Regions from separate parts of the Ensifer sp. GW823-FHT05D09 genome, predicted to be linked through region 2. Evidence: predicted binding sites of a transcription regulator. Region 2 holds the regulator's gene; each other region holds the start of a gene.
What was found. Region 2 encodes LexA, which represses DNA repair genes until DNA is damaged. Its sites were predicted from a motif close to TGTTCNNNNTGTGTTCNG; they were not measured.

Region 1 (9,827 bases), on a different contig from region 2:
GATCGACAAGATGAGCCGCATCGTTGGTGAATTCGACGAGGACGGCATCGAGAGGCTTGATCAGCATGTTGACCGTGAAGGCACCGGCCACGGCTGCGAAGCCGAGCGCGAGGCCCGCAAGCGGATGTCGTCCGACAGCGAGATAGGCAACACCGGCAAGCGGGATCAGCACCAGATAACCAGCGTCAGCCGCGATGCTTGCCAGGATGCCGACGAAGGCCAGAATATATGTCAGCGCCCAGCGCGGTGAGACTATGACAAGCTTGCGGATCAGCGCGGTGACCAGACCGGATTCCTCGGCGACGCCCGCGCCGATCATGGCAGCAATCATCAGCCCGACGGCGGTGAAGCTCATGAAGTTGGGAATGAGCGACGAGTAGAGAAAGCGGATGCCCTCCACATTCAGCAAGCTGCGGATTGCCGTCGATGCCTGTTCGATCTCGTGCGTATCCGGGTTGATGCGCTCGTAGGTGACCGCCGCTCCAAAAGCGCCGAGCACAGCCGAAAGGACGATGACAATGCCGATGAGAATGAGGAAGATGACCACAGGGTGGGGAACCATGTTGCCCACCTTCTCGACAGCGTCGAGAAATCTCTGCATCGTGGTCTTGGATGCGGCATTGGCAGTGGCCATATCGTGCCTCCGTTGAGCCAAAGGGCGCGTCCCGGGAGGACGCTGGAATCTCGCATTTCGGGTCGCGTGCTTTCTTGGCGGTGGTTGGACACCGGCTTGGCATGCACCCCAGCCCGACAGCCGAGGCCGCCGACCTGATGTCTTATCCGGAAAGCCCGGCAAGGCTCCCCGGCCTGAAGGCCAACATTCCGCACCAATCACTTTTCAGGGAAGCCGACCACAGGAGCCGCGCAGGAAGAATCCGCGTCACAGAACCGGTTTGAACGATCCTCGAAGTGTACTCCGCAGCCGCCGAGCACGATTGATCGTTATCGCGACACGCCGGTTCAACGTGGGCAGGGCGCAACATATACACGGCCGGTATTACGATCCTGGAACCGGCATTGGCCCGGTTGGCCAGCCACATTTCCGATGATCGCCCCTGACACGCCGCCGATCGCAGCGCCAACGGCCGCACCACGGACGTCGTTTCTCACAGCGCCACCAACGACTGCACCGGTTGCTGCGCCGATGCCGGCACCCTGTTGAGTCGATGAACAGCCAGCAAGCGCCAAACCTGCCAAAATGCACAGCAGCAACTTCTTCATCACACTCCCCTATGTAACGCCCACAAATCTGAAGGTCGCGGCAGAAGCCATACACGCCATCACTAAAGCATTATGTCGCTCAACATCGCCTGTGATCGGCATAGAATCCCAAAACTACGCTCTAAGTTCAAATCTCTTGGCAGAACCACAGAGCTAACGGACTGCAGATACTGAAGGAATTAGCGCGTAATACCAAACCTCATTGATATTGGCTGACGGGATACCCAAAAGCCGACGAATCTCGATCGAGGGTGCAAACAGGAGGTTTGCGATGGGTTCAGCGGTTTCGTTCCGGGCGGACTTTGAAGGGGAGAGGCTGCGCCTTTCGGCCCGACAGACAACGGACGCGAGCCAAGCTCGTCGGCTCATGGCGCTTGCCTCGATCCATGACGGCGGCGGGCGCACAGATGCCGCCCGATTGGACAGTGTGATCCTGCAGATCGTGCGTGACTGGGGGGCGCTTCAATGCACGCGATCTCGACGGGCTGCCCCGGAAGGGCGGACATCTGGCCGACAGCCTTTATCGTCTTCTCGAATCCTAGCCGAATGTGTCCCAAGACATGTCTGGGTTACTCGACTGAGTCACAGCAACAACAGACCCCTTCATTAGGGACTGCTTCAAATCTTTGAAAAATCGGATGAAATTGGGATCGCCTGCAGCCCAAAAGAATAATGGCGGAGAAGAAGGGATTCGAACCCTCGATACCCTTCCGGGTATACTCCCTTAGCAGGGGAGCGCCTTCGACCACTCGGCCACCTCTCCGTTAGCGCCTGACTAGTGTCAGACCGCGGGCAATGCAAGATTTTTTTGTCGGTTTCTGGGAAATGAGCGAATTTTCATGTGGGCACCCGAAGAACGGACCCCGTCATGGCCCTGAAGAGGCACCTCTTGGCCTGCGATGCCTCCCCTGCTCGGACAATGCCAGTGGCGCCCTGATCAAGGGCTTGCTGCCGGGGATCAATTCATGACTTCCGGGAGAGCCTGTCGATCGCATCGAGCGTCGCCGCTCCAAAGTCCCCATCGACGGGACCACTATAGAGGCCGCGGTCTTTCAACAGCGCCTGCATCTCCTTGCGGAAGGCAGGTGTGAAATTGCTCGGCTGGGACTTCAACTCCTGAAGCTTGGCCGGGTCACCACCCTCGACGCTGGCCGCCGCCCAGCGCACAGCCTCCCTCGCATCCGCCTTGGTGCCGAGCCCATAGTCATAAAGACGGCTCAGATTTCCCATCGCGTAGGCGCTGCCGGCATTCGCGGCCATTTCGTACCATATGCGCGCCTGGGCATAGTCCTGGGCGACGCCGGTGCCGACATCATAGAACCAGCCGAGCAACGCCATCGAATAGGAATCACCGACATTGGCCGCTTTTTCATACCAGGTCTTGGCTTCCACATAGTTCTGCTCGGTGCCAAGCCCGTTCTGATAGGCCCAACCGAGTGACGACATCGCGTTGACGTCGCCGCCTTCGGCTGCCTTCTTGTACCAGGCGAGCGATTGCGCCAGGTCCTTCGACAGGCCAAGCCCCTCTCTATAGAACCACGCGACGGTCGCCATGGCATTGGCGTAGCCCTGGTCGGCGGCCAGTTGATACCACCTCGCCGCTTCCTCGTAGTCCTGGGCAATGCCGCCATAACCCTCGCGATAAAGCCAGCCGAGCGATGCCTGGCCATAGGCATTGCCGGCCTTTGCCGCCTGCTCGAACATTCGCTTGCCCTGATCGACATCGACGGCCCCGTCGGTGCCGTAGACGGAGAACCAGGCCAGGTTGGTCAACGCATACATATTTCCGCCGTCGGCCGCCTTTTGGTAATTGCGGCGCGCCTCGATGTAATCGCGTCCGGCGTCCTGCGCTCGTCCCAGCATGTTGACGAGCATCATGTCGTCGGGGTTCTCGTTGACCGCCTGCGCACAGGCGGTCAGTGCGCGCGCCGAATCAAGCTTCAGGAAATTCACACCGACGAAACCGGGCATGGACTGCGGTTCGCCTGCCAGCAGATAGCAGTCGCGCGAGGCCTGCGTGTCCTTGCCGGTCTGCGAGATGTTGAGGCCCTTTTGCGGCTCGAGGGCCGCGATCTGCTGCTCCGCCTCCGCCTTATGCTTGCTGTCGGGATAACGCTCGAGGAACCGCGTGAGGGCTGCGGCATCGGTCGATTGCTTCAGGGCGTCCCAGGCGATTTCGTCAGGTGTCACGCTCGATGTCTGCTCGGCCTCGCTCAAAAGCTTCAGCTTCTTCTCCGCCAGCATCTTGTAGACCGGATCGGATCCATGCTTGGCGAGGAAGGCGGCGATCAGGTCCTTGTCGGCGAGATCGCGGATATTCTGCCAGTCGGCGGCAGCGGCCGACTGGCTGTTCGGCGAGAGCTGCTCGCCGTTGTTGGTGATGCTGATGTTGACTTCCTTTATGTTCAGGAAGATTTGCGCGCCACCGAGCGATCCATAGACAAAGGGCTCCTGGCCGCGGTTGGTGACAGAAACCACCTCGTCGCGCACCTTGCCCAAGGCGATCCGCACATCGACGCCCGGCTCTGTGAGATACTTGGCAAGCGCCGTGGCAAAGGGGCTGTTCTTCCCCTCGCCGTCAAGGGCCACTGTGCCGGCCTTGGACGCAAAGGCGACCAGCAGGTCGGCCGATTCCGGTTCAACCCGCGCGAGACCTCGCGAAACTGCCCGCGTCGAGATCGAGCGCGTCATGCTCTGCTCGAACGGATTGTTGCGACAGGCGTCAAGAATCACCAGCTTGAGCTTGGTCGCGCCCTCAAGCGAACGCTGAACCCGATCGAGCCCGACCGCCTCGTCCTCGATATCCTTGTCCGTCTGCAATTTTACGTCGGTCGGCAGAAGAAAATTCTGGCCGTTCATTTCCATGCCGTGGCCGGAATAGTAGACAATCGCCACATCGGCGCCCGTTGCCAGGTCTTCGAAATCCCGCAGCGCCTTGACCATAGCCTGGCGCCCGACATCGTGGACCGTGGTGACGGAATCGAAACCGGCCTCCTCGAATGAGGCCTTCATCAGCTCGACGTCATTGGCGGGGTTGTTGAGTTGCGAGGTCGCCACATACTTCTCGTTGCCAATCAACAGGGCGACGCGTTTTGCGGCCAGGACATCCGTCGGCGCAAAGGCCAGCACGGCCACGAAAAGAATGACGAATGACCGCCACCGCGGGAGTTGCCCCGTAATCATGCTCTTCCCTCCGGCGCCCCCTCACCTCCTGGCTCTTCGGGAGCAGGAGACAGGAGGCGCACAACCCCATTGCCGGCATTTCGGGACGATGCCACCGCCCCACAGTCATGCCCTGATGAAACTATTACGTATGAGCCAGGGGCTTTCAATGTCCCCGATCGCCATATTTTTTGAGCCTCGTCCTCCGGACTGCGCCGCAAGGTCGAAGCAAGTCGGCAACCTTAACTCAGACGCCGCATCTCTTGCGCCGGGTGATTCCGGGCGGGCGCGATGCGTCTCCTGCGCCAAGGAAAGGCTATGCGTTATCGGAGCTTGCCATGTCGATGAAAATGCATGTCGCGGAAGCGAAGCCAGGGCAGCTGGCAACCACGTATCAACATTACTTCATTGAGCGTCCCTGCCGAATCCTGATCATCGGCCAGCACCTCAAGGCAAAGACCAAATATCAATGCCTGCTGCGTCACATTTCGATCGCCGGCGCCATGCTCGACTTCAATGCCGCGCTGATGGTGCCAAAACACTTCTTCCTCCAGATCGACGGGTTCAAGGAGGAGATCGGCTGCTCTCAGGTCCATCGTAGCGGTGCTGAGCTCGGCGTCCGCTTCAACATGCTGCTCGCCCCGGACTTCGTCAGCCGGCTGATCCGCATGCAATTTTCTAGCGGTGGCTTTTGAGCCCCGCCGGCTTCGCCTCAAGGAAAACGACCGACGTTACATTTTTATCGATCTCCTTCAGGGGATTGCAAACTTCTGCACCGAAACTGCACTCGACTTACCTCGGCATTCACGCGAGGATTAAGCGTGGACAAATGAATTGCCCACGATCGAAGGCCGAATGATCGCATTTCGCGATCCGGCGCAGGCGGAGAATGACAGATGCAGCAGACGATGTATTCCTGCGTGCCCTCGCCGTTCTACGAGCGTCGATACGAACGCTTTTCCATCGGCCATGCCGCCACCCTGACGACGGTACAGCCCGGGCTTGGCAGCGTGTCGGTCCGCACCTGTCGGATGATAGACATCTCGCGTGGCGGCGCGAGCTTTGCCGTGCAGACCACGATCGGATTGCCGCAGCACTATTATCTCCACATCATCGGCACGTCGCTTCGCATCGGCTGCGCCGAGGTCTATCGCAACGGCGAGCGCATCGGCGTGCAGTTCATCAAGCCGATCGAACAGACCCTGCTGCGCGAGATCATCCGGCAGGAATTCTTTACCGGCCAGAACGCCAAAGCACCCAAGCGCCGCTAGGTCTTGCCCTGCTGGCTCTCGCCCGTCGAAGCGCTACAATCCGCGTCGCCATTTTCTCATCAAGGCTGTTCCGCATCACCAAAGCATTCGTTGCAGGGCTGCGTGTCCGCTTAGGCGGGCAAACGTTGCTGCAACACTTTGAATCGCGGCATCGTTTTGCCCTCAAATCGATTCCGATTTAGGGAATTATGCAGTAAGTTCCGCGAACTTTGTTCGAACGGGGCCCTATATCCAGCATGTCCGCCTTTACTCGTTTCACGCCACTCATCCAATCCCTGCCCTCCACCATTCCGTTTGTCGGACCCGAGGCCATCGAGCGCCAGCGCGGACGCGCTATCGCGGCCCGCATCGGTGCAAACGAAAGCGGCTTCGGGCCTGCCGAAAGCGTCGTGCAGGCGATGCGGGAGGCGGCGACCGGAACGTGGAAATATGCGGACCCGGAAAACCATGATCTGAAGCAGGCGCTGGCCACTCGAATTGGTGTCTCGGCCGCCAACATTGCGATCGGCGAAGGCATCGACGGGCTGCTTGGCCAGATCGTGCGGCTTGTGATCGAACCTGGCATGCCGGTCGTCACCTCGTTCGGCGCCTATCCGACGTTCAACTACCACGTCGTCGGGCATGGTGGACGGCTGGTGACGGTGCCCTATGTCGGCGATCGCGAGGATCTAGACGGCTTGCTTGCTGCGGTCAAAAAGGAGAACGCCCCGCTCGTCTACTTCGCCAACCCTGATAACCCGATGGGAAGCTGGTGGGGGGCCGAGCGTATCGTCGAATTCGCCAAGGCGTTGCCGGAAACCACGCTGTTCATTCTGGATGAGGCCTATTGCGAGACTGCGCCGGCGGAAGCCCTGCCGGCGACCGACGCGTTCATCGACATGCCCAATGTCGTGAGAACCCGGACTTTCTCGAAAGCCTATGGGCTTGCGGGCTCGCGGGTCGGTTACGTCATCACCACGCCCGGGACCGCCCAGGCGTTCGACAAGATCCGCAATCATTTCGGGATGAACAGGATCGGCGTCGCAGCAGCAGTCGCGGCACTCGCGGATCAGGATTATCTGGCAACGGTCACGGCGCGGATTGCGGGTTCGCGCGAACGCATCGCTGAGATCGCCAGACACAACGGCATGTCGCCGCTCGTATCGGCCACCAATTTCGTTGCGATCGATTGTGGGCGCGACGCGGTCTATGCGCGCGCGATCGTCGATACGCTGATGAGCGACCACGGCATCTTCATCCGCATGCCCGGCGTCGCTCCGCTCAACCGCTGCATTCGCGTCAGCACCGGCCCGCAAGCGGAGATGGATTTGCTGGAAGCAGCCTTGCCCAACGTTATGGCGAAACTGGCTGGCGGCCAGTAGGTCATATATCCGGCGCCTGCCCGCTCGCGGGCGCCGCTGGACGGGAGCGCGAGCCCCGCCTGTTTCTCAGTGAACCGTCATCCATTCGCGGGCGGCGCGAAGAGCGGCCGCCAGATCGGCCTTGCTCATGGTCATCGAAAGGTCAGCGCGCAAATCGACGGCGCGGTCGCAGCCCTTGATCGCGGCGATATTCAGCCATTTGTGGGCGGCCACCAGATCGACCGGACGACCGCGACCGGTGGCATAGGCCAGCCCCATCTCGCAGAAGACGTCCGCCTGGTTTTCACCACCCATCGCGGTATTCGAAGCAACCTGCATATCAAAGCGTGCCATTGTCTTGTCCCTGTTTTGCCTGGTTGGTTTTCCGAAGCGGCCCGCCCTTTAGAGGCGGACCATGCTACAGATCAGCATTTGTTTTTGGTCCCTGTTCGACCGAGCCTCTTTGCGGGCCTTTCCGAACCGCGCCGTCTTTTGCAGCGTCATCTTCGGTTGATTGGCGGGGTGAATTTCTCCGCTCGTCTTATGGGTCTTACTATGCGGCACCGCCTTCAATACGCGCTTAAAATGCATGATTAATTTGAGACAAACAAAGTTCAAACACTTGGTAAACTTGAGTTTTTGTTAAACATCGAAAGGCCGGAAATTCGGCGCTTTCGCATAAAAATTTACGAAATATTCAACCGCCGATTTCAACCAAATGGTAACCACGAAAAAAGGACCTAAACCGCAGATGCTGTGTTTCCTCGATTTTTCTCCGCCGGAAACCGGCAAAGAAAAAGCATAAACGGGTGCGTTCAAGCCAGTTTACCTTTACGTACGCGTAAGCTATCTTGCCCGCGGCGGTGAGGAGACTGCCTTTCAAACGAGGATATCTGCAGAGATGCCGGCGAAGCGGACCGCGCCGGCGACTTCTATCTGGAGGAATGAATGATACGTACCTTGATCATCACAGCGGCTCTCGCTGTCGGCGTTGCCGGAACGGCTGCTGCCGCCGAACCGATCGTCGGCAACTGGAAGACCGCAACCGGCGCGACGGCCGAAATCGCCCCTTGCGGCGGCGCCTACTGCGTCACGTTGAAGACCGGCAAATTCGTCGGCAAGCGGATCGGCAACCTGACCGGCACGGGCGGCAACTATTCCGGGGAAATCACCGATCCGGAAACCGACAAGACCTATAGCGGTTCCGGTGCGGTCGACGGCAACTCGCTAAAGATGAAGGGATGCGTGCTCAAGGTTCTCTGCAAAACGCAGACCTGGTCGCGCCTCTAGACCGCCGGGCCTTCAGAAGGGCGCACAAAGCACGCTCCGGTACTTGAATTCCAGAGCACCCGATCGGCCTTCGGTGTATCTATTGAAGGGCGGGATACTCCAGGAACGATCCTTCCAAAATGGGTGCCCCTCAGATGCCCTCCGATCATCGACAAGCCCGCCGAGATTTTCGGCGGGTTTTGTTTTTGCAAGGACGGGCCCATCGAGCCGTCAACCCAACACCACCCACTGCCTGATTACCGCGTTTGCCGCGCCCTACCCGCGAGAATGACGGCGACATCAATCGCAAGATGAACGCCAGATGAACGGCGATATCAGCAAGAGTTCAGTTTGGTTGTGCGAAAACCCACTCAATCGATTTGAACCGCCTCCAGACCAACGGACAGAACCATGGACATTCTTGCTCGGCGCCTCACCATTATCAGCCTTCTGATGGTTGTTTTCGCGATGACCCTTGCCGCCGCAGTCAGTGCAGACACCGAACGTCGCCGCACCAACACCTATCTCGGCTCGCTGACCGATTGCACCGCACATACGGCGCAATACTGCCAAGCCAAGCTCTAACGGAGAGACCGACATGCTGGCCGCCCTTTCCACCTCCGCCTTTCTCTCGCTGCGTGTTCTTGCACTTGCCAGCCTGCTGATGGCGCCGGTTGGGGCGCTCGCCTATAGCAAGGCCAACGGCCTCGGCATCGGCAAGCAGGGCGCCGGCCTCGTTCTCTTCGTGACGCTGCAGCGCCAATCCATGAGCTGACCGAAGGCGCCACCAGCGCCTTTTATTTTGCCTTCCTCTCTTGCATCGCCAAACGCCTTCCTGTCCTTTCACGCGTGAAAGGATCCGCCATCCATGCCAGCCTATGCCGTCTATTCGCTTGCTGCCCTTGCCGAGATTGCCGGATGCTTCGCCTTTTGGGCCTGGCTGAAACTCGACAGGCCGATCTGGTGGCTGATCCCGGGCGTGGCGTCGCTGGCGCTGTTTGCCTGGCTGCTGACCTTGATCGACAGCGAGGCGGCCGGCCGCGCCTATGCCGCCTATGGCGGGGTCTATATCGCCGCGTCGCTTCTATGGCTGTGGCTCGCCGAAGGCATCAAGCCCGATCGCTGGGATCTGGCCGGAATGACCGTCGCCCTCGTCGGCAGCGTCATCATTCTCGCCGGACCGCGCTAGAGTTGTTCTGGTCGGTGCGGTTGTGCATGCCGCATCTTGTCGTTTGCTTGTCAGAAGCCGCAGCCTATAATGCGACATGAACAAGCGAATCTCTTCACACTCCGTCCTTTCCGTCTCCACACCCGACCCGTTCGAGCCACAGTTCTTCGAAGATCCGGCGGCCGCGGTCGATTGCCTGGAGGCACTTTACGATCGCAATACCCGGTTCCTCACAGAGGCTTTCGAGGGGCTGGGCAAGAACGGCGTTCCGATGACGCGCTATCGCGCCTGCTACCCGCAGGTCAGCATCGAAACCAGCAGCTTCGGCCATGTCGATTCCCGCCTGTCATACGGATATGTCAGCGCACCGGGCGTTTACACCACGACGATCACGCG
Region 2 (9,827 bases):
AATAACGCCGTGCCCGGAGGAGTGGCCGAGCGGTTTAAGGCACCGGTCTTGAAAACCGGCGTGCGTGAAAGCGTACCGTGGGTTCGAATCCCACCTCCTCCGCCATCCACTGTCTCATTTCTTGCCATTCGACGTCGAGCTCGATCGAAACCGCGAATGTTCGAGCGGTTTCCGATTGCCCCTTTGGCGCGCACGTGCTGCCGTCGCGCTGGTATTCAGGCACGCATTTGGAAGGCGGGCGCCAGGTCCGCTTGCCATCCCGAAGGAATTGGGTGAAAGTCTGATTCCGGCCCTTCGAGGCCTGGGCAATCTCCCACAACTGGAGAAAACCATGCCTCTTAAATATCTGACGACAGCCGCTTTTTTTGCTGTTCTGACGCTGTCGGGCTGCGCAAGCACTGGCGACGCCAACACGACCTACGCCCAATGGCAAGGGCCTTCGCCGGAACCAGATCCATCGGCAGCCAGCCCCGGCGGCTTCCGCCTCAGCTACTGAGGCGCGTTCTTTTTTTGTCACGGAGAGCGACAGCTCGTCCGTGCGACCGCCAATTCTTGGGCCAAGGTGCGAAAGCGTCGCGCTGGGACTATCAAACACGATCCGGCAGCACAGCAATCTCGATAGGACGAGGGTTGTGAATCCTCTGGCCGTTTGATGCGGCTTGCTTCAAATCTGGCCGGAACGCGGCTTTCGACCGGATCGGGATACATTCGGCGAATTCGCCGTGAAACAGCTTATGGCAACCGAAAACGTTGACTCCCGCTTCATTAGGGCGCCTTCATATGTAGTCATCCAACAGTTGAGGAACTGAGCGATGCCCACCTTCATCATAGAGCGCGAAGTACCCGGAGCCGACAAGCTTAGTCAGGACGACCTCTGCGCGCTGTCGGCGAAATCCAACGCAGTCGTTGCAGATCTCGGCGTCCCCTACACATGGATCACCAGCTATGTCGCCGGCGACAAGATCTACTGCGTCCACGAGGCGCCAAGCGCCGACGTTATTCGCGAACATGCCGAACGAGGCGGATTTCCGGCCAACAAGATCACCGAGGTCGCCGCCGTGATTGGGCCCACGACAGCCTCTCAGGGGCGCGGCAAATAACAGAGTCGGTGTTATAATCACGCCAGCGGAGCATTGACTTCATTTCAGGCCATGGCGCCCGCCCGAACCAATGCACACCGAGCGCCGTCATTGACTTCCGGCCGTATCAATGCACGCTAGTCCGCCGGTCATTCGGCGCCCACATGGGCTCCCCGGCACGCCTTTCCAAGGAGACGAACATGGCAAAAGGTCAAGTGCGAAGCAACCGCGAGGTTAGAAAGCCCAAGAAGGACAAGACCGTCAAGGCCGCCGTTACGCCAGAAGGCTCCCAGGTGAAGCTTGCAGGCAGCAGCTTCTCTTTGGGCAAGAAAGACAAAAAGTAAGGCAGCCGCTCCAACCTCGAAAATCAAATACGCCTTTAGGTTTTATCAGTGGCCAGTCGGACCGGATGTGCACGTCTCCGCACATCAAGGGCGACTGGTCCCGCGACAAGAAACCAGCAATGATGCCGGCTCCGCAGCACACCCGACCGGCGCGTGAACCTTCCCGCAGACACAGGAAACACTGCCGGCGGCGCTTGCCAGTCGTCTCCCGTCGCGACCCCCAAGGCCGATCTGCCGCCAGCCATGCCGCTCGGGGCCGATGCCGGAGAAGCAACAAACGCCCCGAAACACTCGCTCTTCCAAACAATCTTCGTGTCTTCGCTGCCACAGCTTGAAGAGCGATCGTCGCCTTTCGCAAAGAACTGTTGAACACGGCATGGGTACGCGGCCTGCTTGCTGGACTCCGGAACGAAAGCACGGTTCACATCGTTAACCAATCTATCGGCACCACTTCTGACCTAGCGGACGTCCATCGTGCTTGCAGCCTTGCTTATCGCCTCGATTATCGCATCGCCCCACATCGCCCTTAGCGCGGCCACGGTCGACGACCTGCAAACGGACTTCGAATCGGCCATCCCCTGCCAGCAGATCGACGGTCGGAATGTCTGGAAAGGCTCGATCGCCTATTATATCCAGTCATTCGTCTACCAAGGCGACACGCCGGTGGCGACCGACGCGGCAGATGCCGTGCTGCCGGAGGACAACTCTGCCGAGACCGTGAAGGAGTTCGAGGACGCCTGTTCGGCAACGCAGCCGGCTTGAAACGCCCTCTCCTCGACATGCCCGCTGTCCCAACCGCTTATCTCGGCGCTACTTCCATTCTTTACCATCGCTCGTGGCACACCCTCGTGGTGGCAATCCTTTGCCAAAGGTGAACTTTAACCGGTCACAACCCCACTGGCGGACCGGCCCCGGCATCATCGCATTCAATGCGATGCCGACTTCATCGAACGGGCTCTGCCTGTTGTCGACATATTGATACCAGCGAAACCCGAGGACGGCGGTCGCTGCGATAACGATCGTCGACAGGATCCGAATCAGCGTTTTCATTGCATCCTCATTCGGTAAAAAGCGCGAGGCATGGCAGCTCCGCATGGCATACCCAGCATCGAGGCAGCGGATAGGCGCACGATTGATACAACATTCACGGAATTTTAGGCACTTGCGGAACACATATGGAACAGATAGTGTCTGTTCTTGATTTGTTTCACGCCTCTGGAGCGACTTGCCATGCTGACCCGCAAGCAACAGGAATTGCTTCTTTTCATCCACGAACGCATGAAGGAGTCCGGTGTTCCGCCGTCCTTCGACGAGATGAAGGATGCACTCGACCTGGCATCGAAGTCGGGCATTCACCGGCTGATTACGGCGCTCGAGGAACGCGGTTTCATTCGACGCCTTCCCAACCGCGCCCGGGCGCTTGAGGTCATCAAGCTGCCGGAAGCTTACGCGGGAAGCGCTCAGCCGCGTCGCGGGTTTTCACCAAGCGTCATCGAGGGAAGTCTCGGCAAACCTCCCGCCCCTGCCCCGGTTACCGCAAAAGCGCCGCCGGTGGCAGACAACAGCTCCGTCTCGGTTCCGGTCATGGGCCGCATTGCCGCCGGCGTACCGATCTCGGCAATACAGAACAACACGCACGATATTACCGTGCCGCTCGATATGATCGGCAGCGGCGAGCACTACGCCCTTGAAGTGAAGGGTGATTCGATGATCGAGGCCGGCATCTTCGACGGCGACACGGTGATCATCCGCAATGCCACGACGGCAAACCCCGGCGACATCATCGTCGCACTTGTCGATGACGAGGAAGCGACGTTGAAGCGCTTCCGGCGCAAAGGCGCATCGATTGCACTCGAGGCGGCCAATCCGGCCTACGAGACGCGCATCTTCGGCCCGGACCGCGTCAAGATACAGGGCAAGCTCGTTGGCTTGATCCGTCGCTATCACTAAGCCAGATGATGATGGCTGTCTTTCTGCTGGACAGGCCTTCTTGTGCTTGAACGTCTCGCCACCCAAGAGGTAGCGAGACGTAAGTGGTCAGGTTGAGCGTTTTACGCGCTCGATAATTTTCATTCGTGAATGGAGTACTCGCCCAACTCACAGAGGTCCTGCATGTCTTCGGTCGTGTCGAGACCGGAGCCTTCCTCGAATTCGAAGCGCATGTCGTATTTGCAGACATCGCGTCCGTCGGCGATGGTAATTTCCATGCTCTCGCCCGGATTAAGCACCTGCCGCCCGAAGACATCGTCTTCCCACTGATCGACGCCAACCGGCGAGGTATAGAAGTTCGTCAGAACGGCTTTCGTCTTGTTCTTCAGCTGAAAGACGAGATCCTCGGCGCTTGCGGTGGCCGTCGTTGCGGCAAATATGGCAAGAGCAGTCAGGGCGATCTTACATTTCATTTTATGTCATTTCCTCCATTGTCGGTTTTGTTTGACGCTACCTATACGGGTCGCATCGCTGGAATATTCATTCCTGATGTCGTCTAGAGACAATAATCTTTGCACTGACAATACGGGCAGAATCACCATTTCGGGGCAGGTCGCCGGCAAGCCAGATCCGCGCATGCCTATTCGCGGCGCAAACGCGTGAAGCGCACGCGCGCACGTCGGATCACCCATGAAGAATAACTGACATCGGCGGAGAATAAGGAACAGGCTGACATCGCCACTGCTGCGCCAGGTGTGCCCCGAATCTTGGCAGCCCGCGAAGCCGGGCATGCCTGCAAAGGCGATAGCCCACAGATGAGTGACGTCGCGGCATGAGGAGCAAATTAGAATGAGTCGGCGGCTCAATCATGCATCGCACTTGCAGCGATTGTCACTCGCCCACCGAGGGCGCGGGTCAGCGCGTCAGGCACAAAGGGTGCTAGGGAAAAGGGATACGCTGCCTACGCACGGAAACCGAATCTGATCTTCGTCAGAGCCATGGATCCCTTGAGCCCAACGCACCCGACGATCGCACCGTTGCCTTTCGACGATGGCAGCCTAGTTACCCATTCGCGTAACCAAGTGAGGAACTGCTGAATGAACCGTAATAGCCTCTATCTCGTCATCGCCGTGCTCGCTGTCGCCGTCATCGGGCTCGGCGTCTATGCTTATCGTGAGGAAACGAAACCTGCCGGTGTCGAGATCAAGATTGGCGAGGGCGGCGTTTCCGTTCAGGAGAATTGAGCAGGCCGCGCATTTTCCCAATGCGGCAACGAGCGGCTGATTTCTGATCGGCGGCAGCGCGTCGCGTTGTCACCACCTCCAGATTACTGGTTGCTCAGGTGGGGCTAGGCTAGCAACGGCTGAAATTTGCTGCACCGGCAATTTGAGACCATAGAGCCCCGCGCCATGATTGCCCAAGCCATGCATTGGGCCCACCCTCAGCGTGGAGTGGGCGCCCGATGCTCAATCAAGCGCTTTCTCTTCGCAGATAGCCTCCACCGCAAGTCGTCGACCGTCGCGCCGATGGGACGGTGGCATGTGGTGTGGAAGCTCGCGGGCTTCACAGACATTGCGACGCGCAACGCGCCTGGCCGAGGTGGCCGACGCGCAGAGCCACCCGGATGGCAAGATCATCCTCAAGAATGCCTCAGCGTACGAATACGCTTGAGCATGCGCAATCCGCCCCATATTGAAGACGTGCAAATGTGCTTCAAAATCAGATGGATGGTTGCATGAATCTCGACGTTCAGGACCTCGACGGAGCCTGCCACTGCGGAACGGTTCGTTTCAATGTAAAACTGAAAAACGGTCTTCATACCGCTCGCCGCTGCACCTGCTCCTATTGTCAGCTGAAGGGTGCGGTTGCCGTCTCCGCCGCCAAGGACGGGATCACGGTTCTTTCCGGAGGCGAGGCTCTCACCAAATACCAGTTCAATACAAAGGCCGCAGAACATTACTTCTGCTCGAAATGCGGGATCTATACGTTCCACAAACCGCGCGCGAACCCGGACTTCTACGGCGTCAACGCCGCATGCCTCCAGGGCGTCAGCCCATTCGATTTCGTAGAACTGCCCGTCAACGACGGCATCAATCACCCACTGGACACCAAGGATTTGAGCGGACCAAGGCTCGCGGGAACACTGAAATTCATTCCGGCGGAATGACTGACGCGTTCAAGGCAGCAGCGGAACCATGCGGCAAGTATGCGCTAGATGATAACGACACCGCGCGGCACCACTGCTGCCGTCCGCCCTGACAGGCGACGGTTGGCGAAGCCGAGAAATCAGTGCCGAGGCTTCGGTACGTTGACATTCTCCCAACGCCCAAGAAAGCGTGGGTTGCGACACACTCCAGCTTATGAGGCCGGCGAGATTGCTCTATGCCGACTTGAAGTATGCGAAATTAACTACTTCCGCGCGTGCACATTGATGCCGTTACTCCGAATGATTAAACCCAGGCGAGCAACGACCTGGAGCAACCGTGATTACTTTAGCGCGCTGGGCCACGCTCATAATCCTTCTCTTAGCCCCCGTATTATGGTGGGCAGAGCCGGGACTTGCCGTGATTCCGCCAATGGGCGCAAACAAGAACGGCTCCACCGCAATCCTAATTCGCGGCTCTGATAGCGGGGTCCATCTGCTCGACAGCCCGCGGGCATACTGCGAGAGGCTCGGAACTCCCGGCTTCTATTGTGAATGTATAGTCGCCGATCGCATGGCCAGTGCGGCGCTTATAGGTTTTCCGTTCAGCCAGTCTCTGCATGAAGCGACACTGACCGAGCCCTACCAAAACGAGACGTAACCACGCCCCCTACTGCATAGACGACGATCATCAAGTGTTGCTGGCTTAAGTGCTTTCGTGGTCAAAGGCCCTGGAGGCCCGGCACGGAAGAGCGTGGCCCGGATCAAATGCGACGGAATCGGTGATCTTCAGTTGGCTGTGGAGGAAGATACAGAAGGGGAAAACGGCAAGGAATCGCCATGCCAATGTGGAAATCCTGGCATCCCGTGACGATGAATTTCGTCGCGAAATCAATTCGTTATGTGGAATTTTGGAGGCCTCGCCCGGAGTGGCTGAATTAAGTAATATCAACTACTTGCGGCCGAAGACTGCCACACTTCCCTAAAATAATATCTTTTGAGAATCAAAGGGCGCTGCCACACCCTGCCACACCTTTCGTGCGCTCACCGCACGCTGTTCTTCTCTCCGCGTGCTGCAGGGCATACGCCAGAACTGCTCCATGACCGCGGATATAATGCGCATCCCCAGAGCAAGGTGCTGCATGAATTCATGAGCCCATCGAATTTGCCTCGGCAGATTAGGATCTCTAAAAATCATTCTGATCTACTCCGAACATCCAGTCAGGAAAATCTTCGTCATTTGTGTGCTGGCTGTCATCCTCATCTTCATCGTAGCCATAACGGGTGCGACTGATCGCGCTCGATGCATCTTCCATTGAGCTGACGTAACTCTCTATATTGATCAACTCTACATTGCGGTCCGCGAGGTGTTCAAATTCACTCGAAAAATCCCCGCTAAATGATGCACGAGTGAAATTGTTCGCTCTCGCCACGAGATTAAGAAGCCAGCTTGCATCTGAGGTCGGCAGCCGAGTCGTAAATCTAATCGGCGGTCGCTTGTCGATATGCCCCTGGGTAAAAGCGAAAGCCAGCAACGACAAAATGTGCCCGTTTTGGGACCGGCAAAGAGAAGCAACTCTCGCTTCGCTCAATGGAAGACCGCAAGCCAACATCAGCCACGTCAACCACAGAACCTCATGATGGTGATTGAACGCTAAGTGGCGATCGAGTAAATATGAACAGGTCTCCCCCCAACCGTCCACATCTATTTCCTCGTCAATGGCGAACCTTTTAACTACAAGAAGGCATACATAGTCGATACAATGTGGATAGTGATAACAAATTCTTTGCAAATACGACTCTACATCATCCCACTTCCCACTTTTATACACTTTTAATTTATCAATATTTCTAAGTGCAATTTTAACGGGGCTTGACGTTTTCAATTCTGATGACAGCTGCAATGACTTATCGATATGAAAAACTAGATCTTCACTGCTAAACCCCCATTTTTCCGGCATTGACAGCTTCAGATCTTGAGCCCATATGTCGTTTATTGGATCTAAGCTGCTATATATTCTAGTCTTTGTATCATTTATCTGCAGTTCGTAGCGCTGAAGTACTTCGCGCAATCGCGACAATACAACCAGAGCGTCAGCTTCGCTTTTCAATCCAATATAGTAATCATCGACATGCCTTGCCGCGCCTACAATGACACCCTGAACCGCATCCTGCAGGGCATTATCAATGCTGGTCGACACAAACTCGGCGACCAATCGGAATGCATCTGGACCAACCAAAACGCCGCGGGTTTGCGCGAGCTGGCAATTGCGAACAAAAAAGTCGAGTTGATTAAAGGGAAGGTCTTTCGAGAGCGGAGACATGTCCCGCTTTGACTCTTCAATGCCATGTGCGGCCCAAGGAATAGAATGCGTATATATGCTAGGGAAAAACTGCGAGATGTCCGTTTTCAACAAAAAAGGTGCATATCTTAGGCGCTTCTGCGCAATTGCTGCAACCTCGGACAAAGACGTTATTTGAATCGCGCGATCTGCTTCAGGCGCGAGCAATTTCGGCGCACTAACCGAGAACGTTGACGACGCGTAGTGTCGCTCAAATTTCCGCCAGTGCTTGTGAATAAATGTGGATACATAGTGATGGGCTATGGGGTGGGGAGTTCCGTAAAATCGCCGCCCTCCGTCATGCTTCGTGCCGCTATAGCGAATGTAATCCGCGGGCCGACGGCGGGACTGCCGTTCATCGACGTCTTTAACGATTCCTCTCATAGCGCGTTGAATATCGCTTGATATAAAGCATGGTGGCAGCGTCTCAGGAAAAAGCCCTTTTGCCGTCAATGAATACCGATTCTTCAAAGAGATGCCCCCACGCTCGAGCTACATGCTCTGCTTAGCGGAACTTAGCGCATAAGTTGTTAATTGAGCTGTATGGCCTTAACCAGCAAATCTTGGTGTTGACTCTAAGTCCCAATGAGAACATTTGTAGAACACACCCCTTGGGAAGGCCTACAGAATGAGCGATGATGCTGGCGCCAGCAAAAAGCCTGAAGGCGGCATAGTCGAGCACCTCTGCGAGCACCTAGGCTGCGGCAAGTGGGGAAGCCTCGGCTTTGCCCACGGCAGTGCACCGCCCAATTGGTACTGCTTCGAACACAAGATCGAGTGGCCTCCGGGCAAGAGATCCTAATTCCACCGGCGATGCGGCCGCCAACCTAAAACCGAATAGACGAACGCTCCGGGAAGGCACCCCGGACAAGGAAAAGCCATGTCCGCCGCTCAGCAACCAACATCGATCGAAGACGCCGACCAAACCTTTGACGAATTCGACGCGGCCCTCGCCTGGCACAATGGTGACGCGGAAGCCACTGTCCGCACCCTGCTCGCCGACTGCCGACATCTGCGAGAACAACTCGCCTTGGCCGAAATTTCGATGAGCCTCGGCTTTACACGCGGGTGGCGCCCGCGCAGCGAACCGTCCTCTGCAGCCAATGAAAGCCTCAGCTGTTAGGTTGACGCCATGCCGGAACAAAATGGCCTAACCCGCTGGCAGCGCATGCATACTTTGACCAAGGCCGAGGAGACCGGCCAGATCGTCAAGATCGAGTGCATGTATTGTCGCATCATGCGCCGATACCGCTGTCGAGACTTGCTAAAGCTCTGCGGTGACGTGCCGATCGACGAGATCGTGCCCCACTTTCGGTGCGAGGTGTGCAAACGCAAGGAGTATTTGCAGGCAGAATTCGAGTTGCCACGGGGCGCTGACACTGGAAAGCTCCAGATCCGGAAGCTGGTGAGGATCAAGATGGTTCCCAGACCAGTATGGAAAGACGACTTCTACTGAAGGTGAGCAAGGACGATGTGCAATCTCTATAATTTGACCACGAACCAGCAGGCCATCCGTGATTTCGTTTCGATTACAAATGATCTGGTCGGCAACCTCGAGCCGTCGGTTGACGTCTACCCCGATCGCTTAGCGCCGATCATTCGCAACAATGAGGACCGCCGCGAACTCGCGATGGTGCGCTGGGGCATGCCTTCGTCGAGCAAGGCACAATTCGACGCTGCCACAAAGCGCGCCGATAAACTTCGTGCCAAGAGCAAAGACGTCGACTTTGACGAACTCCTGAAAATGGAGCCCGACGGTGGCACCACGAACGTTCGCAACACCTCCAGCAAGCACTGGAAGCGCTGGTTGGAAGTCGGGAACCGCTGTGTCGTACCCGTAACCCGTTTCGCCGAACCGGACCCTGCGAGCAAGGTTGAAGGTGGACGCACTCCGAACGCCTGGTTCACCAGCACCGGCGACGACACTTTGATGTTCTTCGCCGGCATCTGGGTCAAGGATTGGACCAGTGTTCGCAAGGTCAAGGATGGG
Region 3 (9,827 bases), on a different contig from region 2:
CGAACCCTCGTATAGTAGGGCTTTTTAGGAAGGCGTGACACAGACTTAGGTTCAGCGAGGTTTTCGACGTAGGTACCGGCCCCGCAAGACCAAAGTCCGATGTGAGATCTTGCCGTTGACATTTCGCACGACAGAAAGGCCTGCGAGGAGCGCTACCACCGTGCCGGTGGTGCCCACGGCCAGGATGACGACCTTGCGGCAATCGATGGATGAGCGTGCGTCGAGCCGCACGCCGTAGCGCTTTACATCGTTTGCGAGCACGGATTCCCACCCGAGACGGGGTGAGATATGAATTCCTCCCGGTGAGCGACACGGTTTCGTGCGAACGCCTTTCGGTCCTGCAGTTGGCGTGACCGGTTCCGCGCTATCAGAAGCGGCCTATTCGCCCGCGACGACAAGCCCTTCGACAGCGGCCGCTAGCGCATCGAAGCCGGGCTTTTGACGGGCTTTCGAATCGGTGATGAGATGGGCCATCTCTCCGGTCTCGCAGAAGACCGAACGGCTGACGACACCCACCTTGGAATGGTCGGCGAGAATGATCGTCCGGCCGGAATTGCGCACCATGGCACGGGCGATCTCGGCGCCATGGAGAAAATAGTTCATCGCGCCCATCGTGGCGTCGACACCCCAGGGAGCAAGGAGCGCAATGTCCGCGCGGTAGCGCTGGATGTCGTTGATGGTTGCCTCGCCGAAGGTCTCCATCGGATCCTGCTTTACGTTTCCGGCGAGCAGAATGACGCGCGTGCCGCGCGAAAGCTCGCCGGCCCGTTCCGTCAGTTGGCTGGCAACGTCGATGGAATTGGTGAGGATGGTGAGGTTGCTGAGGCCGCTCGGGCCGGCGAGCGCCTCGGCCATCGTCGAACTGGTCGAGCCCGCATCCATGAAGATGGTCTGGCCGCTTTCGAGGTACCCGAGGGCGGCCGCGCAGATCGCACGCTTCTCTTGCAGACGCAGCGTGATGCGCACGCCGAAGGTCGTGTCCTCCCGCGTTACCGGAACAGCGCCGCCGCGCACCCGACGCAACTCCCCTGCCATCTCCATTTCCATGAGGTCGCGGCGGATCGTTTCGCGCGACACGCCGAAATCATCGACGATGCGGTCGATCGATACCTGGCCATAGGCCGCAAGCAGCGAACGGATTTTCTGTTGACGCTCTTCTTGCCACATCGCGAAGCCTCCCTTGCAGCTTCTTGATATGCGACGCCTCGCATTGCCACAAGCGCCATATCGCTCGCCGCATAAAAACACATATTGCCACGAAAAACGCATATTGCCACATTCGACAATTGCCTGTACGTAGATCGCACAGGTCGGACTTACCCGATCAGCATCTTCAATCAGTCGGAGCCAAGGCCGGCGCCCAACCTGCATGCATTGCGGGAACGATGGCGGCTGCCGGCAAACGGGAAAGCGTAAAACAGAGAATGACCAGCGCCGCCCTCATCGAAGACAAACATGTGGCATTCGCCGTGGAGCTGGCGGATATCGCTCGGGCCGTGCTCAGGGAAAACCGCCTGGCGCGGGTCGACGTCTCGGTCAAGGCGGACCGCAGCCTTGTGACGGCCATGGACATCCTCATCGAGGACCGGCTGCGCGGCATGATTTCCGCGCTGTATCCCTCCCACGGCATCATCGGCGAGGAGCGCGACTGGGTCCGCCCCGGCAGCGAACATGTCTGGGTGCTCGATCCGATTGACGGTACGACGGCCTTCATCGCCGGTATGCCCGTCTACGGTACGCTGATCGCGCTTGCCGTCGGCGGCGTGCCGCGCCTCGGCATCATCGACATTCCGGCAATCGACTCGCGCTGGATCGGCGCTGAAGGCCGGCGCACGACGCGCAATGGCCAGAAGGTCAGCGTGCGTTCCTGCGCCTCGCTTGCCGAGGCGATCATGACCAACAGCAACCAGGATTATCTGGCACAGAACGAACGCCCTGCGCTCGACCGGCTGCGCGCGGCCACCAGCGCGCGGGTCTATGGCGGGGCGAGCCTCAACTATGGCCTTCTTGCCGATGGGCGCACCGATCTGGCGCTTGATGGCGGCCAGAAGGTTTTTGATTTCGCGCCCTTCCGGCCCATCGTCGAAGGTGCCGGCGGTATCGTCACGGACTGGGCCGGCGCGCCGCTGACGCTGGAAAGCTCCGGCCAGCTGCTGGGGGCGGGCGACGCCAGGGTGCACGCCCAGGCGCTCGATCTCGTCAAGGACATGAAATCCGGCTCTGCCGTTTCGGTCAGCGCATAAGCCTGAAGACAAAGAAGAGGGAACTCATGGGCATAGCGATCTCCAACCTGTCGGTGCGATACGGCGCCGAGACCGTCATTTCCGGCCTGTCGCTGGATATTCCGCAAGGCTGCTTCTTCACGCTGCTCGGCCCCTCCGGCTGCGGCAAGACCACACTGTTGCGCACCATTGCCGGTTTTGCGCCGGCAAGCGGCGGCCAGATCCGTTTCGGCGGACGCGACGTCACCGAACTGCCGCCGCACAAGCGCGCGATCGGCATGGTGTTCCAGGACTACGCGCTCTTTCCGGACAAGACGGTGGCCGACAACGTCGCCTACGGCCTGCGTGCGCGCGGCGAAAAGGGCGAGGGTGTCGAGCGCAAGGTGAAGGCAGCACTCGAGCGGGTCGGCCTTGGCCATCTGCTTTCCCGCCATCCGGCAGCCCTTTCCGGCGGCCAGCGTCAGCGCGTGGCGCTCGCCCGCGCGCTGGTGATCAAACCGACGGTCCTGCTGATGGACGAACCGCTCTCCAATCTCGATGCGAAACTCCGCGTCCAGATCCGCGAGACGATCATCGAATTGCAGCGCGAGGCGAATATCACCACGGTCTTCGTGACGCACGACCAGGAAGAAGCGCTGTCCATGTCCGATCTGATCGGTGTGATGAACAAGGGCAAGGTCGAGCAGCTGGGCACGCCGCAGCAGATCTATGCGACGCCCCGCACCGGCTACGTCGCCGATTTCGTTGGTGCAGCGAACCGAACAGAGGTTGCCGTGCGCTCGACCTCTCCGGGTCTCGTCGAGTTTGAAGTCGCCGGCAACCGCCTGCTGGCGACGGACGCACTGGAGGGCCCAGCCGAGCACGGTCTCCTCGTTCTTCGACCGGAGGACCTGAAGATTTCTTCAGCGCCGGTTGCCGGCCTGCAATCGTTGCCGGCAACCATCCGTGGCCGGCAATATCTCGGCGCCCGTACCAGCTACAGCGTCGAATGCGCAGGCGGCCTCGTCCTCAATGCGGAACTGCACGGTGCAGGGCACGACGCCTTCCTGCCGGGTGCCTCTGTCCACCTCGGCTTCGATCCCGCCGCGGCACGGGTGATCCGGTCATGAACCCGTCTCTTCTGCGCTCCCCCTGGCCCTGGTTTTCCGCGCTGGCGCTTGCTCTACTCGGCGTCTTCGTCGTCTATCCGCTGCTTTACATCTTCACCGCGAGCTTCTTCGGAGACGGCGGCTCGGGCTGGGTCCAGCTCATGCATGATGGGCGCAGCCTGGCGGCCATCGGCAATACGCTGGTGCTCGCCTGCGTCGTCACGCTGTGTTCGACGCTGATCGGCGTGCCGCTTGCCTATGTCTCGGCGCGCTTCCGTTTCCGCGGCAAGCTGCTGATCACGCTGCTGCCGCTCATCACGCTGGTCATTCCGGAAGTCGTGACGGCGCAGACCTGGCTGATGATCCTGGGCAACAACGGCCTCATCACCCGCTTCCTGAAGGGCCACGGGATCTTCCTCCCGAGTTTCTACGGCTGGTTCGGCCTCATCACGTCGATGAGCTTTATCTACTACACCTATGTCTATATCGGCACGGTGGCAGCCATCGGCAAATTCGATGCACAGCTGGAGGAGGCCGCCCAAAGCCTCGGTACGGCACCGGTGCGCTCGCGCTTCCATGTCATGTTGCCGGTCATTCGCCCAGCGATCCTTGCCTCGGCATTGCTCGTCTTCACCATGGTCGTCGGTAATTTCGCGATCTCGACCATCCTTGGCCACAACGTGCCGCTGCTTTCGGTCGCGATCTATCAGGCGGCCGTGGCGGAGGGCGCGAGCAACCTCACCATGCAGAGCACGCTTGCCAGCACCTCCGTGCTGATCGTCATGGGTCTGCTCTTCGTCAATCGCCGCATCATCGCCAGGGGCCGTTACGAGATCGTGCAGGGCAGGGGCGCCAAGCCCCAACCGCTGAAGGGCGGCCGGGGCGTGCTCGTCAGCGCTGCTGCGGGCGTCGTCGTCGCCATCTCGCTGCTGCCGCTCTTAACTATTGCCGTGGGCGCCTTCACGGTTTCGCGTGGCCCGGTCATGCGCTGGGGGGAATGGACACTCGACAACATGGCCCGCGTCTTCATCACGGCGCCCGGCCCGCTGGTCAATTCGATCCTTTTTGCCGGCATCGCCACGCTCATTTCGGTCGCCTTCAGCACGCTCGTCAGCTACCTCGTCGTCAAGAAGCCCAATCTGGTAACGCCGCTGATCGACTATGTCGCAGCCATTCCACTGGCGCTCTCGGGCACCGTTCTCGGCGTCGGGTTGCTCGCCTCCTTCAACGGCGGCTTCCTCTCGCTGACCGGGACCTCGACGATCATCGTGCTCGCCTATGTCATCCGCCGCATGCCCTTCGGCATGCGCAACGGCCAGGCGATCCTGCACAACATCCCGAACTCCATCGAAGAGGCGTCCATCAGCCTCGGCTCGCCGCCGTTCAGGACGTTCCTGCGCGTGGTGCTGCCGATGATGCTGCCTGCCGTCGCCTCGGCCGCGATCCTGACCTGGACGACCACCGTCTCCGAACTCTCGGCTTCGCTGCTTGTCTATTCCGGCGGCCGCGAAACCCTGCCGATCCAGATCTTCCGGCTGATCGACTCGGGCTTGATGGCCTATGCCTCGGCCTATGGCCTGGTGCTGGTTGCCGTGATCCTGCTGCCGGTCGTGATCGCCACGACCGTGTTCAAGGTGGACCTGTTCGGCTCGAAGTGAAGATCAACGACCATCCGGCCGCGTGAGGGACGCGGCCGATCTCAGACCAACCAGGAGGAACTGCCATCATGAAACTTGCCGCAACGACCATGCTTCTCGCCGGCTTTGCCGCAGCAGGCGCCGCCGCTGCCGATCCCGTGATCTACACCACCAACCCGGTCCCGGCCGTAGAGGCCGTGCAGGCCGTCATCAAGGAGAAGGCCGGGCTGACGACCGGCATCATTACCGGTGGCAGCGGTGTTTTGCTGCGCCGCATCGAGGCGGAGAAGGCCGCCCCCCAGGGCGACGTCTTCTGGTCGTCCTCGGCCAACACGATGGGCGCTTTCAAGGATGTGCTTGAACCCTACACCTCGCCGGAACTGGCCGCCATGCCTGCGGACCTGCGTGTTCCCGAAGATTACTTCCAGCCCGCCAACGTCCATGTCGTCACCGTGATGGTCAACACCGACCAGCTGAACGGTTCCGCGGCGCCGGCCGACTGGAAGGACCTGGCCGATCCGTCCTGGAAGGGTCGTATCGTCCTGCCCGATCCGGCCAACAGCTCGACCGGCTACACGATCGTCTGGGGCCTGTCGAAGCTGCTCGATGAAGCGACCTACAAGGCGCTGGTTGCCAATCTCGTCGTCAGCAGTTCGTCTTCGGCCGTGCCGAAGGGCGTGGCCATGGGCGAATATGCCGTCGGCATCACCTTCGAGACGAACAGCTACAGCTATGTCGACGGCGGCCAGACGGAGATCAGCATCGTCTACCCCTCCTCCGGCACCTTCACGACGCCGGAATTCGCTGCGCTCGTCAAAGGCGCACCGGCTGGCGACAATGCCAAGAAGACAATTGATACGCTGCTTTCCAAGGAAGCGCAGATCGAGTTACTGAAGGTCGCCTTTCGCCGTCCGAGCCGCACGGACATCCAGGTTTCCGACTTCGTGAAGCTGCCGGAACTCGCCTCGATCAAGGTCTTCAAGATCGACGAGGAAGAGGCCGCCCGCAGCCGCGACACATTCCTCGCGGAATGGGCCGCTCTGCCGAAGGCCGGTTCGAGCAAGTAACGATCCTGCCGTGCAAGGAAGCCGCCTCGGGCTCACGCCTCAATGCGGCTTCCTTGCAGCGTGGGGTGGTGTGCGGGCAACTCTCCCGCCCGCACGCCACCATCCCTTGACCTTCCTTGCGCCGGGTCTGACGTCTTTGCCTGTGTCGGGCTGCGTTCCTGGATCAACTCCGCGGCACTGCGGTTCATTCCGCTCGGCGAAATGAACGCCAAGCGCTATGGTGCCGATCTCAAGCAAGTGGAGACATAACAAATGACCGAGAAAGCTGTTTTGGCTGGTGGCTGCTTCTGGGGCATGCAGGATCTGATCCGCGCGCTGCCCGGCGTCATCGAGACCCGCGTGGGCTATACCGGCGGCGATGTGGCCAATGCCACCTATCGCAACCATGGCACACACGCCGAAGCCATCGAGATCGTTTTCAATCCCGAGATGATCAGCTATCGCCGGATTCTGGAGTACTTCTTCCAGATTCACGACCCGACCACGCTCGACCGGCAGGGCAACGATATCGGTACCTCCTACCGATCGGCGATTTACGTTCTTGGGGATGAGCAGCGGCGAATAGCCGAAGATACCATTGCGGATGTGGATGCGTCGGGCCTTTGGCCAGGAAAAACCGTGACGGCGGTCGAGCCGGCCAGCGCTTTCTGGGAAGCGGAGCCGGAACACCAGGACTACCTGAAGCGCTATCCCAACGGCTACACCTGCCATTTTCCGCGGGCGAATTGGGTGCTGCCCAAGCGGGAGGCGGCCGCCTAGGCTGCAGCCCGACCATTTGCGGTAGAGATCATTGTGGCGCCCCGGCTCGAAGCTGGAGCGCCTTTGCCGTTTCTGAGCGATGCCCAGGGTGGCCGACCGGGGACACGCGGGTCCAACCGCCTCGCTCGACGGTGTCATCGGCATCACCCGGCCCGTTGCCGGCACGGTCTTCCACAGTCAGCAAATCGCGACGCCGGGCACGAACCGGCATGAAGCACGTCGATGTTGACGCAAGCACGAATGGAACATATAGTGAACAAATATGAAGAAATCACTCAAAGAACGGCTCGCAATCCTCTCGGATGCGGCAAAGTACGACGCCTCGTGCGCTTCGAGTGGAACCGTCAAGCGAAGCTCGGCGGATACCGGCGGGTTGGGGTCGACGGAAGGCTCCGGCATTTGTCATGCCTATGCTCCCGATGGCAGATGCATTTCGCTCCTCAAGATACTGCTGACGAATTTCTGCATCTATGACTGCGCCTATTGCATCAATCGCTCGTCAAGCAATGTCGAGCGTGCGAGGTTCACGGCGGAAGAAGTCGTCTGGCTGACGATGGAATTCTACCGGCGCAATTATATCGAAGGGCTGTTTCTCTCGTCCGGTATCATTCGGTCATCGGATTACACGATGGAAGAGATGGTCCGCATCGCCCGGGCTTTGCGCGTTGACCACAATTTCTCCGGATACATTCATCTGAAATCCATCCCCGAGGCATCGCCGCTGCTGGTCGAGCAAGCCGGCCTCTATGCCGACCGGCTTTCCATCAACATCGAACTTCCGACAGACGCGGGTCTTGCGGCCTACGCGCCGGAAAAGCGGCCGGCTCACATCCGCAGATCGATGGGGGAGTTGCGGCTGAAGATCGATGAGGCCAATGACGCGACACTGCAGACCAAGCGAAGGAAGCGCTTCGTGCCGGCGGGTCAAAGCACCCAGATGATCGTCGGAGCCGACCAGGCGAATGACCGCGTGGTCCTCGCCACGAGCGCCAGGCTCTACGGCAGTTATGGACTGCGCCGGGTGTATTATTCGGCCTTCAGTCCCATTCCCGATGCATCCCGCAAGCTGCCGCTGATCAAGCCGCCGATGATGCGCGAGCACAGGCTTTATCAGGCGGACTGGCTCTATCGCTTCTATGGGTTCGACATCGATGAAATCACCGCCAACCAGCCGGATGGCATGCTTGATCTCAAGCTTGACCCCAAGCTTTCCTGGGCGCTGGTCAATCGGCATTTTTTCCCGCTCGACGTCAATTCCGCGTCGAGAGAAGCGCTTTTGCGCGTTCCCGGCCTTGGCACGAAGGCCGTCAGGGCCATTCTTTCGGCACGTCGTTTGCGTCGTCTGAGGTTGGAGGATCTTGCCCGGCTGCACATCTCGGTCAAGAAGGTGCGGTCATTCCTGTCGACGGAGGGCTGGACGCCGCACAAGTTGATCGACCGATCGGATTTACGCTCGATGTTCGAGCCCAAGCCCGAACAGCTGGATCTGTTTTGATGCGGGTCGTTGCCCTGGAAGGACGAGGTGAGCTCGGCGAATGGCGCGATGCGGCGCGCAGGCTGCTGCTTGCGGGCGTGCCGCCGGAGGCGGTTGAATGGCGTCAAGAGGCCGATGCAAGCGCCGATCTGTTTGATCGGGAGCGAGGTGATCCGGAGAAGCAAGTGCCGTTGGAGCATGCCTCACCGGCGTTGACGGTGCCCAGGCTGTTCCTCGACCTTGCGGCCACCGCCATCTGTCATGCCGATCCGGTTCGGTTCGGCGTTCTCTACCGGGTTCTCCATCGACTGCAACGGGATCGCGACCTGTTGGGTAACGCGACGGATGGCGACGTCACAGCGCTGCACGGATTGGCCAAATCGGTCCGGCGCGACAGTCACAAGATGACGGCCTTTGTTCGTTTCAAGGAGGTCGGCCCGAGTGGAGACGCAGGCCGTCGTCGTTTCGTCGCGTGGTTCGAGCCGGATCACTACATCGTCGCTCGGGTCGCGCCGTTCTTTCACAGGCGGTTCTTCGACATGGATTGGATGATCGCAACCCCGCGCGGCATCGCCGCTTGGGACGGCAAGCTGCTGGAGGTGTCGTCAACCCCGGGCCAAAAGACCGCGTTGTCGGACGACACCGAAGAACTCTGGCGCACCTATTTTTCCAGCATCTTCAATCCCGCCCGACTGAAGGTGAAGGCGATGCAGGCGGAAATGCCGAAGAAGTACTGGAAAAACCTTCCGGAGGCCTCGCTTATTCCCGCGATGATCGCAGGTGCTGAGGCGAGCGTCGTTGCCATGGGCGAGCGAATGGCACGAGACCCGCCAGCCTTTCATGCGCGAATTGAGGCCGCAGCAAAAGTGCGGGAAGAAGGGCCGCCGGTGCCCGGGACATTGGAGGAACTTCGTGCCGAGGCGTCCCGCTGCACTCGGTGCCCACTCCATTGCAGCGCCACGCAGGCGGTGTTCGGAGAAGGGCCGGCCGATGCCCCAATCATGATCGTCGGCGAGCAGCCCGGAGACCTGGAGGATCTCGCCGGACGACCGTTTGTCGGACCGGCCGGCAAGCTTTTTGACGCGGTGGCCCACGAAGCCGGGCTCGATCGCCGTTCCCTTTATGTCACCAATGCCGTCAAACATTTCAAATACGAGATGCGTGGCAAGCGGCGCCTGCACCAAAGGCCCGATGCTGGCGAGGTGGAACATTGCAGGTGGTGGCTCGACCTCGAACTGGCACTGGTCAAACCGAGGCTGGTCGTGGCGATGGGGGCGACAGCGCTGTTCGCGCTCACCGGAGAGCGCCCGAAGATTGCCAATGTCAGGGGAACGATACGGCGCTCAGACCATGATCCGGCCGTGTTCGTCACAGTTCATCCATCCTTCCTGCTGCGCATTCCGGATGCCGCCCGCCGAGAGGTCGAGATGGTCCATTTCAAGAAAGACCTGGCCGCGGTCGCTGCGTTTGGTGCGCCCGGGTCATAAAAGCGATCGGATGATCGCGAGGCCACCGGTCGCCCGAGATAGCCGCTTGACGTGCGCGGTTGCCAGGAGGGGATTGCGCCTGTCAAAACCTCT

Region 1: a site for LexA is predicted at 7,598-7,615, ahead of AC1Q80_RS05495 (sel1 repeat family protein). Genes of this name have one in related genera too.
Region 3: a site for LexA is predicted at 7,015-7,032, ahead of AC1Q80_RS21070 (putative DNA modification/repair radical SAM protein). Genes of this name have one in related genera too.

Annotation. Positions count from the first base shown of each region.
Region 1 is NZ_JBXAIA010000001.1:1,112,037-1,121,863, reverse strand. It holds gene AC1Q80_RS05530 (AbgT family transporter) at 1-634, opposite strand, end outside; gene AC1Q80_RS05525 (YMGG-like glycine zipper-containing protein) at 961-1,221, opposite strand; tRNA gene AC1Q80_RS05520 (tRNA-Ser) at 1,895-1,984, opposite strand; gene AC1Q80_RS05515 (caspase family protein) at 2,185-4,404, opposite strand; gene AC1Q80_RS05510 (hypothetical protein) at 4,722-5,078, shown strand; gene AC1Q80_RS05505 (PilZ domain-containing protein) at 5,280-5,654, shown strand; gene AC1Q80_RS05500 (pyridoxal phosphate-dependent aminotransferase) at 5,891-7,015, shown strand; gene AC1Q80_RS05495 (sel1 repeat family protein) at 7,082-7,348, opposite strand; gene AC1Q80_RS05490 (DUF2147 domain-containing protein) at 7,943-8,284, shown strand; gene AC1Q80_RS05485 (hypothetical protein) at 8,675-8,848, shown strand; gene AC1Q80_RS05480 (hypothetical protein) at 8,862-9,038, shown strand; gene AC1Q80_RS05475 (YnfA family protein) at 9,132-9,452, shown strand; gene AC1Q80_RS05470 (AMP nucleosidase) at 9,529-9,827, shown strand, end outside.
Region 2 is NZ_JBXAIA010000002.1:378,994-388,820, reverse strand. It holds tRNA gene AC1Q80_RS07680 (tRNA-Ser) at 16-105, shown strand; gene AC1Q80_RS07675 (hypothetical protein) at 332-496, shown strand; gene AC1Q80_RS07670 (DUF4242 domain-containing protein) at 813-1,100, shown strand; gene AC1Q80_RS07665 (hypothetical protein) at 1,280-1,423, shown strand; gene AC1Q80_RS07660 (hypothetical protein) at 1,898-2,185, shown strand; gene AC1Q80_RS07655 (hypothetical protein) at 2,234-2,473, opposite strand; gene lexA (transcriptional repressor LexA) at 2,654-3,373, shown strand; gene AC1Q80_RS07645 (hypothetical protein) at 3,493-3,825, opposite strand; gene AC1Q80_RS07640 (hypothetical protein) at 4,450-4,596, shown strand; gene AC1Q80_RS07635 (GFA family protein) at 5,088-5,519, shown strand; gene AC1Q80_RS07630 (RNA-directed DNA polymerase) at 6,683-8,308, opposite strand; gene AC1Q80_RS07625 (hypothetical protein) at 8,718-8,960, shown strand; gene AC1Q80_RS07620 (hypothetical protein) at 8,970-9,293, shown strand; gene AC1Q80_RS07615 (SOS response-associated peptidase) at 9,309-9,827, shown strand, end outside.
Region 3 is NZ_JBXAIA010000007.1:322,359-332,185, forward strand. It holds gene AC1Q80_RS21040 (DeoR/GlpR family DNA-binding transcription regulator) at 379-1,167, opposite strand; gene AC1Q80_RS21045 (inositol monophosphatase family protein) at 1,425-2,243, shown strand; gene AC1Q80_RS21050 (ABC transporter ATP-binding protein) at 2,270-3,331, shown strand; gene AC1Q80_RS21055 (ABC transporter permease) at 3,328-4,968, shown strand; gene AC1Q80_RS21060 (extracellular solute-binding protein) at 5,037-6,014, shown strand; gene msrA (peptide-methionine (S)-S-oxide reductase MsrA) at 6,267-6,773, shown strand; gene AC1Q80_RS21070 (putative DNA modification/repair radical SAM protein) at 7,036-8,268, shown strand; gene AC1Q80_RS21075 (UdgX family uracil-DNA binding protein) at 8,268-9,734, shown strand; gene AC1Q80_RS21080 (LysR family transcriptional regulator) at 9,817-9,827, opposite strand, start outside.